Regions from separate parts of the Psychrobacillus sp. FSL W7-1457 genome, predicted to be linked through region 2. Evidence: riboswitches for the same ligand, from Rfam matches in the RefSeq annotation. Region 2 holds a riboswitch; the other holds the start of a gene.
What was found. A riboswitch is a leader RNA that binds a small molecule or an ion and turns the genes downstream of it on or off. The one in region 2 is predicted to bind S-adenosylmethionine.

Region 1 (3,158 bases), 1.6 Mb from region 2:
TTATCAGGATTGCACAAATCTCAATATCCAACCCTAATGACTTTTTTAAGTCTTCTCTTTTTTCATTTACGATATGATAAATCCCTTGGCCGACTGTTCCAAACCCTAAAATCGCTGCTTTTATTTTTGCCATGCTGTCTCCTCCAAAATGAATCTGTACAATTGAATATAAATAATCGCACTTGTGTAATATTTCAATAAATTTATTGACTATTTTACATATTGTAGACTATTTTTATTCATTATACAATATAATTCTACCTAGAGAGGACATTTGTTTTTCTCAAAAGTACTTTTTCGAGTGCATTTTGTAAGTCTTCAACTGCCTCCAAGCCAACAGACAAGCGGATTAGGTCCTCTGTAACGCCTGTTTTTTCTAAATCCTCTGGAGTAAGCTGTTGGTGAGTAGTAGAAGCCGGGTGGATAATTAAGGATTTTGCGTCTCCTACATTAGCAACATGAGACCAAATTTCAATATTATCAATAATTTGTCTGCCTGCTTCTCTGCCTCCCTTCACTCCAAATGTCAGAATAGAACCGAAGCCATTTTTTAAATACTTTTTAGCCAGCTCGTGCGTTGGATGGTTTTCAAGCCCTAAGTAGTTAACCCATGACACTTCCTCATTTGCATTTAAGTACTCTGCAATCTTCTGTGCATTTTCGTTATGTTTTGGCACTCTTAAGTGAAGTGTTTCTAGTCCTTGAAGAAAGGAAAATGCTGCCTCTGGGCTAAGAGTAGGACCAAAATCCCGAAGCAACTGAACTCTTAGCTTAATTGCAAATGCCACATTTGGTACGTCGATTCCATAACGTAGCCCATGATAAGTAACATCAGGCTCTGTAAATCCCGGAAATTTATCGGAGTTCCAATTGAAATTCCCTCCGTCTACTACTACACCACCAATTGTTGTCCCATGGCCTCCAATCCATTTCGTTGCAGAATGTATAACAACGTTAGCTCCATACTCTATAGGATTTGAACCAAAAGGTGTAGCAAATGTGTTATCTACTAATAATGGAACTCCTACTTCATTGGAAATTTTTGAAACAGCTTCTACGTCTAGAACATTTAAGCTTGGATTTCCAATGATTTCTGCAAAGAAGCCTTTCGTTTTCTCTGTAACAGCTTTACGGAAATTTTCTGGGTCAGAGGAATCTACGAATTTTACTGTAATCCCATAACGTGGGAGTGTATGTGCAAATAGATTAAAAGTTCCTCCGTATAAGTTTTCAGCAGCTATAATTTCATCTCCAGCTCCAGCAATGTTCAAAATAGAAAATGCTATGGCTGCTGCTCCTGAGGAAAGTGCTACTGCTGCTGTTCCTCCTTCCAGTAATGCAATTCTTTGTTCAAAAACATCTACTGTTGGGTTTGTGATTCTGGAATAGATATTACCAGTCTCTTTCAAGGCAAATAGATTTTGTGCATGCTCTGTGTTTTGAAATACATATGAGGTTGTTTTGTAAATAGGTACTGCTCTAGATCCTGTCACTGGATCAGGCGTTTGTCCACCGTGCAATAGAAGTGTTTCTTTTTGAAGATTAGTCATTTGAATTCCTCCGATTTAGTAGATTAGATGGATGCTGGAGGCCAGAGAGGATTATAGAACTGACAACTATAAAAACCCCTCTTCAATTAAGAAGAGGGGTCAAATTGATGACATGTTCCTCCTCTTATCTTCCAAATTCTATTAAAGAATTTGTAGGATTTAGCACCTTTCCAAGTTATAGAACTTGGTGGTTGCCGGACTTCTTAGGGCCTATTCCCTCAGTCACTCTTGATAAGAGTATTTGATTAGTATTCCATCTTGTTACACAGTATAAGTCTCCATATATTTAGATGTCAAGTCATTTTATAAAAATTCTGAAACTTCTTCTTTTTTTAATCGTTTAATATAATAGATAGAATAATTTTATAAGGGGTGTCATAGAATGGTTGTTTGGATTGTTAGCATTCTCCTAACAGGCTACATTATTGGTTCGCTACATGGATCTAAACTCGCTCAATGGATGAGTGGAGTTAATATAAAAAAAGAAGGCCTAAATAATTCCGGAGCATCCAATGCTACTATCGTACTTGGTTGGAAGTATGGTGTTTTAGTGGGAGTCATAGATATATTAAAGGGTGCCATTATGATTATTGGCGTACGTGTACTTTCTGAGCAGTGGAGCTTGTTTAGTTCATCAGAGCTGGATCTACTTCTTTATCTAGCTGGTGCCGCGGTTATTTTAGGACACAACTTTCCAGTTTTCACAAAATTTAAAGGTGGGAAAGGCACTGCTTCCATCATCGGGGTTTTACTTGCATTACACTGGCCGGTCGGACTGGCAGGATTGCTTATATTAATCTGCGTTACACTTTTAACGGATTATTTGTTGATAGGAGTTTTATTTTTTTATCTCATATTTTTAGGAGCCTCTGTCTGGACAGCAGATGGAGCAGGGCCAATTTTAATAGCTGGCTTCCTATTTTTAATGGCTTCCTTCTTACACATAGAAAATGTCCAACGATTATTACGAAAGGAAGAGACAAAAATCTCCTCCGTTATAAAGAAAAAGAAGCCTTCGCTTTAAAGGAAAAGAGTGAGTTAAATGAGCAAAAAAAAGAGGTGGATTGTGGTCATTCCATTAATAATAATCGCATCGAGCGGATTAGGTATGTGGATGCTTACAAGCAAATGGCTCGAGGACGGGTTGAAGCCTAAGGCAGACGGTTCCAATGAGTATGCCATTGTGTTAGGGGCAAAGGTAAAAAAAGGACATATACCTTCTCTAGCACTTCTTTATCGTTTGGAAGCAGCACTAGAATATGCTGAAAAGTATCCAGCTGTAAAACTTGTTGTTACTGGAGGACAGGGACAAGATGAGGATATAGAGGAAGCTATAGTGATGAAGAACTATCTTGTAGAGAATGGAATTAAGGAGAGTCGAATCATAGTAGAAGATCAATCTACCTCTACGTATGAAAACCTTTTATACTCCCAACAGCTTCTCCCTGACAGCGTTACCTCTGTCACCATTATTACGAGTGATTTCCATTTACAGCGCGCAAAAATTATAGCCGAAGGAATAGGATGGAATGCTGATGTGGTAGCTGCTAGGACACCACAAATTTCAGAGGCAAAACTGCGTTTGCGTGAAAGAGCAGCCTTGCTCAA
Region 2 (3,158 bases):
AGTACAAAAAGTCTCGAAAGCTGTGGCAGAAGGAAGAGATGTGATAAATCTTGGACAAGGTAATCCCGACCAGCCCACACCGGATCATATTGTAAAAGCATTATCAAGTGCTGCTAAAAACCCTCAATCTCATAAATATTCTCCATTCAGAGGAATAAATGAGTTGAAGCAAGCAGCAGTAGATTTTTATTCGCGCGAATACAACGTAAATTTGGATCCTGATACAGAAGTCGCTATTTTATTTGGAACTAAAATTGGTTTGGTTGAACTACCTTTAGCTTTGATGAATGATAACGAGTTAATGCTTCTTCCAGACCCTGGTTATCCAGATTACTTATCAGGTATTGGGCTAGCCAATGTACAATTTGAAACAATGCCCCTGTTAGAGGAAAATAGTTTTCTTCCAGATTACGAGCAGCTTTCTACAGAACAAAAAGAAGCTGCAAAACTGATGTATTTGAATTATCCAAATAACCCAACTGGAGCTTCTGCCACTTCAGAATTTTTTCAAGAAACGGTAGATTTAGCGAAGGAAAATGGTATAGCCGTTGTACATGACTTTGCGTATGGAGGTATTGGGTTTGATGGAAAGAAACCAGTTAGCTTTTTAGAAGCAAAAGGCGCAAAGGAAATCGGCATTGAAATGTATACACTCTCTAAAACCTATAATATGGCTGGATGGCGTGTGGGTTTTGCAGTCGGTAATTCTAAAATCATTGAATCTATTAATATTATACAAGATCATCTTTTTGTCAGTCTCTTTCCTGCGGTTCAGACTGCAGCAGCCGAAGCATTAAATGGCTCTCAAGAATGTGTGGATGAATTAGTAGCACTTTATGAAAAAAGAAGAAACATTTTCATAGAGGCATGTAGAAAAATTGGTTGGAACGTAAAAGCTCCAGAAGGCTCTTTCTTCGCTTGGCTTCCAGTTCCAAATGGCTATACTAGCGAGGAATTTGCAGACCTTCTTTTAGAAAAAGCTGATGTTGCAGTCGCTGCTGGAAACGGCTTCGGTAAGCATGGAGAAGGTTATGTACGGGTGGGGCTATTAGTTGATGAGGATCGACTCGTCGAAGCCGTAGAAAGAATAGAAAAGCTACAGCTTTTTTAATAGTTGCTGAAACACTGATTCAGTCTTCTTGCTAAATATTGCTTATGCATAATTATTTATATAATTCTCTATTTGAAGTTTTCTAAACAATTATAAAAATATAAAAATATCTATTGACTTCAATAGAGCAGTGTAGTAAATTTTTTCTATAGTAAAAACGAAAAACTTAATAGATTATTATCTCTTATCAAGAGTAGCTGAGGGACTGGCCCGTTGAAGCTCGGCAACCATCTATACTAAAAAAGTATAGAAAGGTGCTAAATCCTGCAAAACATTTTTGTTTTGGAAGATAAGAGAGGACCATACATATTTGTGTGCCTCTCTTTCTTTTGAAAGAGAGGCTTTTATATTTATTCGTTTTTATTAATACATATTCAGGAGGAATTACGATGAAAAAATTAAGCTTAGTATTATCAGGTGTTTTATTAACAGGGTTACTCTCGGCTTGTGGTGATGATGCTACTTCAGGACCATTAGATGAAAATAAATTAGTTATTGGCGTTACGTCAGGTCCACATGAACAAGTTACTGAGGTTGTTGCGGAAGTTGCAGCACGCGACGGACTAGAAATTGAGATAAAGGCTTTTTCAGATTTCGTACTTCCAAACACAGCACTTGCTGAAGGAAGCTTAGACGCAAACAGTTATCAAACTCTACCTTTTCTTGACTCATTCAACGAAAATAATGATACAGAGCTAGTACCAGTCGCTGAGACTATTTTACTTCCAATGGGCGTTTATTCTGAAAAGTATTCATCCTTCGAAGAATTGCCAGATGGGGCTACCTTTGGACTACCAAATGATCCAACACAAGGTGCACGAGCTTTAGACATATTAGAAGTGAACGGTTTTATCAAAGTGAAAGAAGGTAAAAAAGGAAATGCTTCTATTCATGACATTGAAGAAAATCCTAAAAACCTTGAATTTATTGAATTAGAGGCTGCTCAAATAGTAAAACAGCTTAGTGAGGTCGATGCAGCAGCAATCAATTCCAATTATGCTTTGGAAGCTGGTATTAACCCTGGAGAAGAATCTATTTTGTTAGAGTCAGCAGATTCACCATACGTTAACCATATTGTTGTTCGTAAGGAAAATGAAAATGACCCTGTCATTCAAAAATTCATTAAAGCATACCATTCAGACGAAGTTAGAGAATTTATTGAAGAAGAATTCCAAGGTTCTGCACTACCAGGATGGTAAAAGTAAAAAGTAGTTAGAAAAGCGTAGGAGTCTATGTCTGCACCGACAGGCAAATGGGAAAATGCGAGGAGGCAGATCCACAGCCACCGCAGTATTTTCCCATTTGACCCCGAGGGGCAAGACGCCGAAGCTAGACAACTAGAAAAGCGTAATCGCCTATGTCTGCCGGCGTTTCTTTAGAAAGGAAGATCATTCATGATAGTTTTAGAAAATATTACAAAAGAATTCAACAGTAAAAGTAGTACGGTTAAGGCTGTTAATAACGTAAGCATACACGTAAAAAAAGGTGAAATTCATGGTGTTATAGGATATAGCGGTGCAGGGAAAAGTACGCTCATTCGCTGTGTAAATCTATTAGAGAAACCAACATCCGGAAAAGTATACATAAACGGCAATAACATTACCCCCCTTCCCCCGGCGAAGCTACGTATGGTACGAAATAAAATAGGAATGATCTTTCAAGGATTTAACCTTCTAAAAACAGCAACTGTTTATGATAATATTGCCATTCCATTAAAGCTACTCGGCTATAACAAAGCAGAAGTAAAAAGTAGAGTAGAAAAGTACTTAGAAATAGTTGGTTTATCTGATAAGTATAAAAGCTATCCAAACCAGCTTTCAGGAGGGCAAAAACAACGCGTCGCAATAGCTAGAGCCCTTGCACAGGAACCCGAAGTACTATTAAGCGATGAAGCAACAAGTGCATTGGATCCTGAAACTACTGATTCCATACTAGATTTGTTATTAAAAATAAATAAAGAGCTGGGTATCACTATTCTACTAATCACCCATGAGATGAATGTCATTCAAAAAATATGTGATCATGTGTATGTAATGGAAAAAGGAGA

Region 1: linked by a shared signal. The riboswitch ahead of NSQ95_RS01025 (PLP-dependent transferase) and the one ahead of NSQ95_RS08565 (MetQ/NlpA family ABC transporter substrate-binding protein) in region 2 are both predicted to bind S-adenosylmethionine.

Annotation. Positions count from the first base shown of each region.
Region 1 covers NZ_CP151993.1:191,527-194,684, reverse strand. Annotated here, with positions in the region: gene NSQ95_RS01030 (homoserine dehydrogenase) at 1-133, opposite strand, end outside; gene NSQ95_RS01025 (PLP-dependent transferase) at 258-1,550, opposite strand; SAM riboswitch class I at 1,672-1,788, opposite strand; gene NSQ95_RS01020 (glycerol-3-phosphate acyltransferase) at 1,933-2,574, shown strand; gene NSQ95_RS01015 (YdcF family protein) at 2,593-3,158, shown strand, end outside.
Region 2 covers NZ_CP151993.1:1,795,357-1,798,514, reverse strand. Annotated here, with positions in the region: gene NSQ95_RS08570 (pyridoxal phosphate-dependent aminotransferase) at 1-1,111, shown strand, start outside; SAM riboswitch class I at 1,293-1,407, shown strand; gene NSQ95_RS08565 (MetQ/NlpA family ABC transporter substrate-binding protein) at 1,501-2,310, shown strand; gene NSQ95_RS08560 (ATP-binding cassette domain-containing protein) at 2,506-3,158, shown strand, end outside.